3 regions of the Gracilibacillus marinus genome follow, and region 1 is predicted to be linked to each of the others. Evidence: predicted binding sites of a transcription regulator. Region 1 holds the regulator's gene; each other region holds the start of a gene.
The links. The regulator Rex, encoded in region 1, represses fermentation and respiration genes when NADH is low (regulators of the CRP and FNR family bind a similar motif). The targets are predictions, from matches to a motif close to TTGTGAAATATTTCACAA.

Region 2: a site for Rex is predicted at 1,826-1,843, ahead of pflB (formate C-acetyltransferase). Genes of this name have one in related genera too.
Region 3: a site for Rex is predicted at 1,790-1,807, ahead of ACFOZ1_RS03870 (DUF2249 domain-containing protein). Genes of this name have one in related genera too.

The regions. Positions count from the first base shown of each region.
Region 1 is NZ_JBHSDV010000009.1:4,974-9,128, forward strand. It holds gene tsaD (tRNA (adenosine(37)-N6)-threonylcarbamoyltransferase complex transferase subunit TsaD) at 1-58, shown strand, start outside; gene ACFOZ1_RS16340 (ABC-F family ATP-binding cassette domain-containing protein) at 104-2,029, opposite strand; gene ACFOZ1_RS16345 (redox-sensing transcriptional repressor Rex) at 2,219-2,854, shown strand; gene ACFOZ1_RS16350 (YdiK family protein) at 2,890-3,099, opposite strand; gene ACFOZ1_RS16355 (CPBP family intramembrane glutamic endopeptidase) at 3,103-3,810, opposite strand; gene groES (co-chaperone GroES) at 4,096-4,155, shown strand, end outside.
Region 2 is NZ_JBHSDV010000002.1:415,238-419,392, reverse strand. It holds gene pflB (formate C-acetyltransferase) at 1-1,743, opposite strand, end outside; gene ACFOZ1_RS09820 (iron-containing alcohol dehydrogenase) at 2,000-3,166, shown strand; gene ytzI (YtzI protein) at 3,484-3,630, opposite strand; gene ACFOZ1_RS09810 (hypothetical protein) at 3,788-4,036, shown strand; gene adhE (bifunctional acetaldehyde-CoA/alcohol dehydrogenase) at 4,096-4,155, shown strand, end outside.
Region 3 is NZ_JBHSDV010000001.1:879,431-883,585, reverse strand. It holds gene ACFOZ1_RS03885 (metal-sulfur cluster assembly factor) at 1-18, opposite strand, end outside; gene ACFOZ1_RS03880 (hypothetical protein) at 32-1,270, opposite strand; gene ACFOZ1_RS03875 (DUF2249 domain-containing protein) at 1,276-1,488, opposite strand; gene ACFOZ1_RS03870 (DUF2249 domain-containing protein) at 1,488-1,730, opposite strand; gene ACFOZ1_RS03865 (LLM class flavin-dependent oxidoreductase) at 1,924-2,934, opposite strand; gene ACFOZ1_RS03860 (cupredoxin domain-containing protein) at 3,498-3,857, opposite strand; gene ACFOZ1_RS03855 (cytochrome c oxidase subunit 2A) at 4,023-4,154, shown strand.

The DNA of each region.
Region 1 (4,155 bases):
GGATTTAAATGCGAACCCAGGATTAGATTTAGAAATGTATGCGAATAGAGGCAAATAAAAAAAGAACGAACTTCTCTTCTAGTATGAAGGAAGTTCGTTCTTTTTACTCTTCATGTAATTGCTCCCACTCTGCCATTAATTGTTCGAGTTTTGTATTCATTGCATCGTTTTCCTCTGTAAGTTGCAAGGATTTTTCGTGGTCTTGGAAAATGTCAGGTTCACATAATAATACTTCGTTATGTGCTACATTCTCTTCAAGTTGGGCAATTTCTTGTTCGATTTCTTCAATTCTACGTTGTTTTTTACGTTCTAATTTCTTTAATTCTTTTTCTTTTTGGAAGTCTGTTTTTCCTTGTTGCTTTGTTACTTCTTGTTCATTTTGTAATTGTAATTCTCTCCATGCCTTTTCTTCATTCTTTTTTTCCACATAGTAATCATAATCACCGAGGTATATTGTTGTTTTGTTCTTTTGCATTTCTAATATTTGTGTCGCTATTTTGTTAATAAAATAGCGGTCATGGGATACAAATAAAATCGTACCAGGATAATCAATGAGTGCTGCTTCTAATATTTCTTTACTATCTAAATCCAAATGGTTCGTCGGTTCATCTAATAATAAGAAGTTCGCTTTCTCCATCATTAATTTTGCTAAAGCTAAGCGTGCTTTTTCACCACCGCTTAGTGCAGCAACAGGTCTTAATACATCATCACCACTGAAGAGGAAATTACCTAGAATTGTACGAATATCCTTTTCATTCATAAGTGGATATTCGTCCCACAATTCATTCAAGACAATTTTGTTCGCATGCAGGGTGGTTTGTTCCTGATCGTAATACCCTATTTGCACATTTGCGCCAAGTTGTATCTCACCTGTATCTGGCTCTAAATGTCCGATAATGTTCTTCAAAAGTGTGGATTTCCCTACACCATTTGGTCCAACTAATGCGATACTTTCTCCGCGATTTACGTGAAGGTTTAGGTTAGTAAAAAGAGCGGGATCTGTCTCCTGATAGCGGAAGGATAAGTCATGTATTTTTAATACATCATTTCCACTTCTTCTTTCTACAGTGAATGAGAACTTAGCAGATCCCTCTTCGCCAAATGGCTTGTCCATCACATCCATTTTTTCTAATTGTTTTCTACGACTTTGTGCTCGCTTAGTAGTAGATGCTCGAACAATATTTTTTTGGATAAAGTCTTCCATCTTTTTGATTTCTGCTTGTTGTTTTTCATATTGTTTCAGTTCTCGTTCATAACTTAGTGCCTTTTGTTCTAAATACTTCGTATAGTTACCATGGAATTTGGTTGATTCATGTCTAGATATTTCGTAGACCATCGTCACTGTCTTATCTAGAAAATATCGATCGTGCGATACGATGACAACGGCACCGTGATAATTCGTAATATAGCCTTCTAACCATGTTAATGTTTCGATATCTAAATGGTTTGTCGGCTCATCTAGTATTAAAATATGCGGCTTTGTTAAAAGTAATTTACCAAGAGCAAGACGTGTCTTCTGTCCTCCACTTAATGTAGCGATAGAAGTTCCCCACATCTCTTCAGGGAAATTCAAGCCATTCAATACAGATTTGATTTCTGCTTCGTATTGATAACCTCCAGCAAGTTTGAATGCTTCTTGTTTTTGATCATAGCTTAATAGTAATTGTTCATACTTGGAACTATCTTGTAAAAAGTCAGGGTCGCCCATTTTTGCTTCCATTTCGCGTAAACTATTTTCTTCCTTTATGAAATGTTCAAATATTTTTAGCATTTCATCCCAAATGGTTTCAGATGAATCAAGACCTGTATGTTGTGCGAGATACCCCATTGTTATGTCTTTAGGTTTATGAATTTCTCCCTCATCATAATTTAGTTGACCAGAGATTATTTTTAACAATGTCGATTTACCTGCACCATTACGCCCAACAATCGCAATTCGATCATGTTGTTTAATTTCCAATTTTATATTTGATAAGATCAGCTCCGCGCCGAATCTTTTGGTTACATTATTCGCTTGTAAATAAATCATTCGTTTCACCTCATTGATGTAAGTGTATCTTATTATTACGGGAATCTGCAAGAGGGAAGGCATTGAATTTTATTAGGAAAGATACTCGTTCGTGAATTATTTCACGACTTTTTTGTTGATATCTGTTACAATGGAAGTAAGTAAAAACATTCACAAACCTATATGGAAATAGAGTAAGGGGAATGAAAAATGGTAAATAACAAAATTCCACAAGCAACGGCCAAGCGATTACCTTTATATTATCGATTTTTAAATAATTTACACATTCAAGGCAAGGATAGAGTTTCATCAAAAGAATTAAGTAATGCAATGAAAGTAGATTCTGCGACTATTAGACGTGATTTCTCCTATTTTGGTGCATTAGGTAAGAAAGGCTATGGATACAATGTGGATTATCTACTTGGTTTTTTCCGTAAGACATTAGACCAAGATGAGAATACTCCAGTTGCATTGATCGGTGTAGGTAATTTAGGTACTGCATTTTTGAATTATAACTTTACCAAAAATAATAATACAAAAATTGAAGTAGCATTTGATGCAGATCCAAGCAAAGTAGGGAAGTCTATTGGTAAAATTGAAGTCCATCATGTCGATGACTTGGAAGCGCATATTGGAGATATACAAGTGGCGATTTTAACAGTACCTGTATCTGAAGCGCAACCAATGACAGATCGATTAATACAATCTGGTGTGAAAGGTATCCTTAACTTTACACCTGCACGTATTACCGTTCCAAATGATGTGCGCGTACACCATATTGATTTAGCAGTTGAGCTCCAATCGCTAGTATATTTTATGAAACATTATCCATTAGATGTAGAATAAAAACAAAGGCACTCACCAATAATAGGTGAATGCCTTTATTTTTTCTCCTTTTTCTGAGCTTTTTTTATTGCACGATGCAATCTTACTAATCGAATGGCTAGTACAAAATCCATTGTTGCAAAAAAAGCTAATAGAATCGTGAAAAAGTTAAATATAGTTTCTTCTACTGATTGTATTGCAATATAGGTAAATAAGATACCTAATCCAAAATACAGAAATGCAGTAGTAAGTGGCGAGAATCTCATTATTTAATAGCCCCCAAGTAATATAAGCTGTAATTGTTCCATCAATTGTTCTACTTGTTCTGGATCAAGCGATAATTGTGCAATAACGGCCATTGTGTTCATCGACATATGGACAATAATAGGTACAATAATCTTCTTTGTTTCTACATATAAAAAAGCAAATACAGTTGCTGCAGCAATATATGTTAACAGATGACTGAAATCCATGTGTAATACCGCAAATAAAACACCTGAAATGATGGCAGAAAAGAAGAAATTCATTCTTTTATATAAAGAACCGAATATTGCCTTCCTGAATACTAATTCTTCTAATATAGGACCAAGAATTGTGATGATAAGAAGAAATACAGGTATTTCACGAGCCACTTGCATTAAGACTAACGTGTTCTCAGAAGCTGTATCTACACCGATAATGAATCGTTCAATAACAGAAGAGACCCCTTGTGCAATCATGACTAGGAAAAAGCCTAATATAGACCATAATATAATTTGGCCGATACCTTTTTCTCGTGCTTGGAAAAAATCACGTATCTCACTTTTCAATAGTAAAAGCGAAATAATGACAGCAATCCCAAATACAACGATATTCCATATTACCGTAACATATGGCAAGTTATTAATATCTATTATCTTAGTTAAGTAATAAGGAAGAACTGTAGCAAATTGTGCTAATACATAAGTAAGGATGATAATCATATACTTCTTTGGCAAAGTTTAACGACTCCCTTTATTTTATTTTTTCTATACATGATACGTATTTTAACACAAATCATGAATGAAATTGAAATGGTAAGACTATGTATAGAAGAGTGTTGTTTATATTTATGACGTAATGAAGTACATCTTTGCATGTATGTCATTTTTTTAGAAAAATTTCATAGTAAATACTTGCAAAAAAAAGTACTTTTCATTATTATAATAATTGTGTTAGCACTCTTGTATAGTGAGTGCTAAAGAACAAAAATTAAATGTAGATATCAAGGAGGTTTATAACCAATGCTTAAGCCATTAGGTGATCGTGTTATTATTGAAGTTGTAGAGCAAGAAGAGAAAACA
Region 2 (4,155 bases), on a different contig from region 1:
TTTTACTAATTCTTTGGCAATTTCATCTACACGATCATCGTTGTTACCATATTTAGGGAAGTCCCCTTCAACTTCGTAATCTACAACTAAACCATTCTCATCACGAATTGTTTTTACCTTTGCATATTTAATTGCAGATAGAGAATCAGCGACAACCGACAACCCTGCAATACCACAAGCCATTGTTCGGAGTACTTCTCTATCATGTAATGCCATTTCAATACGCTCATAACTATATTTATCATGCATAAAGTGAATTACATTCAATGTATTTACATATAAGCCTGCTAACCAATCCATCATTTTATCGTATTTCGCTCGGACTTCATCATATTCTAAATACTCTGATGTAATTGGTTGATAATTCGGTCCCACTTGTAACTTTAACTTCTCATCCACTCCACCATTTATTGCATAAAGTAATGCTTTTGCTAAGTTGGCTCTAGCTCCAAAGAATTGCATTTGTTTACCAATTCGCATTGCAGAGACACAACATGCAATACCATAATCATCACCATATTGCTCACGCATCAAGTCATCACTTTCATACTGAATGGAGCTTGTTTGAATCGATATTTTTGCACAGTATTTCTTAAATCCAGCTGGTAATTGTGTTGACCATAATACTGTTAAGTTTGGTTCAGGTGCAGGCCCTAAGTTCTCTAATGTGTGTAAGAAGCGGAAAGAGTTCTTAGTAACTAATGGCCGACCATCTAAAGCAATACCACCTATAGATTCTGTTACCCATGTTGGATCCCCACTAAATAATTCATTATAGTCAGGTGTTCTTGAGAATTTCACTAATCTCAATTTCATGACAAAGTGATCCACTAATTCTTGTGCTTCCTCTTCTGTCAAAACTCCTGCACGAATGTCTCGTTCCATATATATATCTAAGAATGTAGAGACACGACCTAAACTCATTGCAGCACCATTTTGTTCTTTAATTGCTGCAAGATATGCTAAATATAGCCATTGCACAGCCTCTTTTGCATTTGTTGCTGGTTGAGAAAGATCAAAGCCATAAATCGTACCTAATTGTTTTAATTCTTGAAGTGCTCGAATTTGTTCCGCAATTTCTTCGCGATCTCGTATCACTTCTTCACTCATGATACCATTGCCACCGACTATTTCTAAGTCTTCTTTTTTCGCTTCAATTAATCTATCGACACCATATAATGCAACTCGACGATAATCCCCAATAATTCGGCCACGACCATAAGCATCAGGTAGTCCTGTTATAATTCCAGCTTTACGAGCAAGCAACATTTCTTTCGAATACGCATCAAATACGCCTTGGTTATGTGTTTTACGAAACTCTGTGAATGTTTTCACAACATTGTCGTCAACTTTATATCCATACGATTCTGCTGCTGCCACCGCCATTCGTATACCACCGAATGGTTGCAATGACCTTTTGAATGGGACATCTGTTTGTACACCGACGACTTTTTCAGTCTCTTTGTTTAAGTATCCTGCGTCATGTGAAGTGATTGTTGACACAATTTCTGTATCTAAATCATATACTCCACCCCGTTCCATTTCTTCCTTCGTTAATTCCATTACTTGCTTCCATAATTCTAATGTATTATTTGTAGGATTTGCTAAAAACTCTTCATCCCCATCATATAACGTATAGTTTTTTAGAATAAAGTCTCTTACATCAATTTCTGACTGCCACTTTCCTTTTTTAAAACTTTCCCATGCGTTTTCGCGACTACGGATTTCATCTAATACTTTCATTCTATATGACCTCCTGTATAAAGTTTGTGCATTATTGAACATATTTCATATTTTTATTATATTCCTCTTTATTTGATTTGTCATGTGAAATTCATCACATTTAACAGATAGAAAAGTAAAATTACGAATTTGTTCACAATTGTACATTCCTACTAACTATTCATTCCCAAAACAAAATACTTTACAGCAAAAAGAATAATTGCCATAGTAATACTACAATATAATGAAGAAATTCATTTTCAGGAGGTAATGATGGATGCAAAACTTTATTTTTCATAATCCAACAAAATTATACTTTGGTAAAAATCAACTAGAAAATCTCACGCAAGAACTTTCTAAATATGGGAAAAATATATTAGTTGTTTATGGTGGCGGAAGTATTAAACGAAACGGTGTATACGATCAAGTCATGACTATTTTAAAAAATGCAGACAAACAAGTTTTTGAGTTAAATGGTGTGGAACCTAATCCGCGTGTATCTACTGCAAGAAAAGGAATTGAATTGTGTCGTGAGCATCAGATTGACTTACTTCTTGCAGTTGGTGGTGGTAGCACAATTGATTGTACGAAGGCAATTGCAGTTGGTGCGAAATCTGATAATGACATCTGGGATATTGTTACAAAGAAAGCACAAGCGACAGATGCCCTGCCATTTGGGACAGTTTTAACACTTGCAGCAACTGGTTCTGAAATGAATGCAGGTAGTGTCATTACAAATTGGGAGACAAAAGAAAAGCATGGTTGGGGTAGCCCCTACTCGTATCCAGCATTCTCAATTCTCGATCCTGTATTTACAAAGAGTGTACCAAAAGACCAAACCATTTATGGAATCGTGGATATTATGTCACATGCATTAGAACATTATTTCCATCATGAACCAAATACATTCTTACAAGACAGAATGGTAGAAGGTATTCTACAAACAATGGTAGAAACTGGTCCGAAGCTTGTAAAAGATTTAGAAAATGAAACACTACGAGCAACTGTCCTTTATAATGGCACAATGGCACTAAACGGTATGGTGAATATGGGTTATCAAGGAGATTGGGCTACACACAATTTAGAACATGCCGTATCTGCTGTACACGATATTCCTCATGGTGGTGGACTTGCTATACTATTCCCACATTGGATGGAATACGTAATAGATGAGAATGTAGAACGATTTAAACAATTTGCTTTAAGAGTATTTCATGTCGATCCAGAAGGTAAGTCTGATAAAGAGATTGGACTAGAAGGAATCAAACAACTCCGCAGATTTTGGACTGAAATCGGCGCACCAAGTCGCTTAAGTGATTATTCTATTGACGAATCTACTATTGAAATGATGGCAGATCATACAGTAAGTGCGAGAGAAGAATTTGGTAACTTCAAAAAGCTAAACAAACAAGATTCGATTCATATTTATCGACAAGCATTATAATGAAGGAAAGCGGAGAGAATAAAACTCCTTATCTAAACAGAAGATGGACTTTGGATAAATGCAACAGATAGCTTGCTGTGCTGTATAGCGATTTATATGTTTTCATTGTTGCTAAGCATTTCTTCATACTTTAGGAAGTTTTTAGGCAGACGAACATAGCTTATGTCGTCTGCCTATTCTTTATAAGCAATTGTATTCTCCAAACAGAGAAAAGCCTTAAACCTACTTATGAAAGTGGTTTAAGGCTTTAACATTTATTACAACGCTATAGTTTTATAGTAATCTTGCTTCTATAGCCAATTAATTCTTCTTTACATCTAATTCTTCTTTACATCGTCAGAAAAGTGTTCTTCTGGTAATGGATCTACTGTTTGTTTATATCCATAACCTTTATTCAACGTCATAATAGATAGTGCTAACACCATAATTACAACAATAATACAGACAATAATCACAACCCACACATCGTTTCACCCTTTACAAAATGATGGATTAAGTATAACACATTTTTAATTGTGAAACATTTCACAAATTAGACAAAAATACCCCAAACTGTATGCGCTATCATCTGATATGATGATACCAAGAAAGAAATCACTATACAGAAAGGGGTAGAAAACAATGATCTCTTTTCAATGGATTGATTTTCAAACAGACACAAACATATATACACAAGATACTTTTGAACAAGAGGTTGGTGATACTTTTGAAGCATTATTTATAGAAGAAGGGCATAATTATCCTGCAATCATATGGACAACAAACTATGTCATCCTAATTAAAGCTTCAGCACGTATGTATCAAGATATTACTTTTGTAAAAGTTGCTCGTCATCCAACAAATGAATCAAATGTTATGCATTACTACTAATCTTTTATGCTCAATGTTTCACAAATATATATTTCATTTTACTTAGGAGGAAGAGAATAATGGTAACTAAACCGATTGAAAAAGAAAAAGTTTCTGTACAACAAGTAATTGACAATAAA
Region 3 (4,155 bases), on a different contig from region 1:
TATAATATAGTCTGTCATTCATGTCATCTCCTTATTTTTGCAAAACATGTAGAATCGATAGTGTGTAAACAATTGTCGTAATAGTGAGTATTACCTGGGAAATAATCAAAATAAACTGATTCCCGATTAAATAAGATAGAACAAATAGACATATCGAACAGAAGAAACTAACAAATAGTATTTTACCCACTCTTTCATTAATCATCTCCTTCAGGGTTGGCACTTTTACCTTGCCGATTTTCATAGAGTAACTATATGTCCACCATAAGAATGGTACGATTTTGTACAAGTAACCGATAACACTAAAAATAATCCAACAATAGATATAGAGAAAAATAAGTAAGCTCCAAATTTTTCGATCTGATACCATACTAATACTACAAATAAGCGCAACAATATGAAGTATATTTCCATTTACTAATGCAATAAGTGTAAAGAAAAAAGATGTATCTAATTTTCTCTTTAATCTCTTCTTGTATATCTTATAAATGTTCATTGTGAAAAATGTAAATCCCGCTGCCAATAAGCAAAACCCTACTATTGTTAAAATGCTTCTATCTATCCACACTGAATAGATAAGTGTAAGCAATCCAATACTATACAGACAATAGGCCCATTTAGCATAAGAAAAAGTGAAATCATGTGATAAACTGAACATAGGGACTAACTTTAATGAAAACCCAAATATTAAAAAGGTAAAAAATCCGATAAGACCTACAATAATATGTGAGTAAAATAATGGTTCATGAAAAGACAAACCACCAATTGCAAAACTGTAACTTAAAAGGAGTCCTAATAAGATAGTTATAAATAGACAACATAATGCTGTAACAATATATCCAAACATGATTGTTATATTTTTTGATTGGAAGATTGTGACTAACATTTGAATAATAAACAATGTAAAGCCAATAACAACTAGAAGGCCACCAATAATCGCATTAGATGGATTGATGCCAATCAATATAGAAAATAAAATTACACCGACAATTGTTATCGTCATTTGAATATAGCTAAAAGATTCTCTCCATATTTTTGTTAAAAACACAACAGGAACAAGTTGGTACATTGCTCCCATCACTACTAACATGGCAAATCCTAACACTAACACATGTGCTCCCATCCATATTTCAGGTACTCGAAAATTACCTATAAGTAAATTAGTAGAATGGATAAATAAAATGATTTGAGCAATGGAAAAGGCTAATGTTCCCAAAATAATGTATGTTAGTGGTATTTTAATATTGGTTTCTGATTTTAACTGAATCACGTGACTCACCGCTTCGTAATAATTATTTGATAACTTCCATCTTCATTTGCTGTTGTAACATGTTCAAATCCTAATTCCTCTAATTCTTCATATAAAAACATTGGTCTTCTGTCATTAATAATCGCTAATTTTGCACCTTTTTCTAATGATTCTAATTTCTTTAGTGTACGCATCATTGGTTGTGGCGGTTGTAATCCTCTATTATCTAACACTTCCATTACTCTTCACCCACTTTCTTTCTATATGTGATTATCCAATGCTTTTTTTCTTTCTTTTCTGCTTCGTAGGTAAATCCTTTTCTTCCAAGAACTTTGTGCAACGGGATTGGATTAAATGGTGCGTGAAGTACAAAAGCTTGACCATTCTCCAGTTCCTTCACTGCTTTCATAATTTTATCGAATGGTTCTTTCTTTAAAGCTAAATCTTCTCTTACATCTAATTCAACAAATGGTTCTGACATACTTAAACCTCCTTCGTGCTCTTTTATACTATTATGATAATCATTATCAATTAGTATTGGTGTGATTCCTATCACAACAATAGGTGGAAATCAGACACAATCTTCCGTGTATAAAACACATTAATTGAAAATTTATTAAAAATATTAAAACCCACATATATCTACACATGTGGGTTTTCAAAACGATTTAATTTTACACATAGGGCATTACTTCTTCTGTCAATAAATCTATTGTTTTCTTTACAGACTCTGTTGATTGTCCACCGAAATCTACTTGGGCATAAAAACGTTGATGTTGAAACAAGCTTTTTTGATACTGGATTTTTTCAATGATTTGTTTTGGTGTACCTACAATTAGAGTAGATTCCTTACTAGTAACAAACTCCAAGTCGCTACGTGCCACACCCATTGCACCACCAATCCCTTGTTTTGTTAAGTGTTCCCAATAAGTAGCGTAGTATGGGTAAAATTCTTTTTCTAATTCTTCTTCTGTCTCTCGAATAAATGTGTGTCCTGCTATGGAAACAAATGGGTGTTCTCCCTCATAATGCTTTCGATATGTATCTACTAATCTCTTATATTTCTTTACAATACCACCAATCATAACAACAGTTAGACCACACTTATAATTTGCAGCTCTTTCTGCACTTTCTAATGTACCACCAACACCAATAGAAATTGGTATGTTTTTTTGCATTGCTCTTGGTGCAATTTCTGCATTGTTTAATGAAGATCGATGTCTACCTTTCCACGTTACAATAGATGTATGATTTAATTTATTTAACAATTGTAGATGTTCTGCAAATAATTCGTCATAATCTCGTTCATTATATCCGAACAGTGGGAATGCCTCGACAAATGCTCCTCGACCAATCGTTAATTCACTTCTACCTGCTGATAACAAATCAAGTGTCGCAAAATCTTCATACAATCTAACAGGATCTGTTGTATTCAATAATGATGTAAGTGCAGTTAACTTAATCTTTGAAGTCTTTGCAGCGATTGCAGCTAACACCATTTGCGGACTTGACACAGCATAATCAAGACGATGATGTTCTCCTAAACCAAACACATGGATGCCTTTCTTATCTGCATATACACCATATTCTACTAATTGATCTATTCTTTCTTTAAATGTAAGGATATTCTTTGTAAATGGATTAGCTAATCTCTCTGTTAATGAGTAAACACCATATTCTAACATACTCTTTGTGACTTCCTCTCGTATTATAAAATTGTATTCTTTCCTCACATCATAGCAAAAAGAAATGCAAAAAGAAAAGACTCATCATGTGAGAGACTGCTAAATTATTATGGTAAAACTAATCTCATCAAAATTTTAGTTACTTTATATATAAAGAAGCACCATGTATTTTCACAGTCAGTATGAATAGAAGATAGAGTGAACAAGTGCGGTATGTCTTCCTCTGTTCATTAAAAAAGATGCCACTAAACTCCTTTTGGAAGTTTAGTGGCATCTTTTTTCACTCCAGAAACTAGGTGACTTCACGCATCAACTTTCAATAAGTCATCATCGGTTCGCATGCTCTCCGTGATTCCTTTATTTCTGTTACTGCATTCCAGCCACTACGTTTCTACCGGGCGCTTTCGCTTTTGTCTCATCCAGCTACTGCGCCCAGAAACTAGGTGACTTCACGCATCAACTTTCAATAAGTCATCATCGGTTCGCAAGCTCTCCGTGATTCCTTTATTTCTGTTGCTGCATTCCAGTCACTACGTTTCTACCGGGCGCCTTCGCTTTTGTTATTACTCAACGATTAATGTTGCTACCATATCTTCGTGTCCTGTACCACATGGGATGTTACAACGGATTGTATATTCTCCTGGTTCTAATGTTGCTGTTGCATTCCCTTCTGAATCAATGGAAATGTCTGTTCCTTCTACATCGATACCGTGGTATCCATCTTCATTCGCTAAATTGATTGTTACTTCTCCAGCAGGAACAGTATATTCTTCTTGATCAAATTGCCAATTCGATGCTTTGATGTTCACAGTTTCTCCATCTCCAGAAGCTGCATCTCCTCCGCTATCTTTGTCATCTCCACCACATGCTGCCAAAACCATTGTTAATGTAAGTGCCATGAATACGAATACTATTTTCTTCATTGTTTACTCCCCTTTTCAAATTAATTTACTTCTTTACCCATCTTAAATGTTCTTTCAACATTACGTATTGATATATATCACACTTTTATCGTGATTAAACTCACAATACAGTGTTACCAAATACGGTAATCTTTAATCAACCAAACTAAAAGGAGGGGCTGATGTATGGCTAGCGCGAAAAAAAACACCCATCAAGATCATTCTGCAAAAGGAACAATTGCTTCTGTATCCATTGTTGCTATTGTAATTGTATTAATGTGGATTGGTGTCTTTTCATTGTATATGGCTAGAATATAAT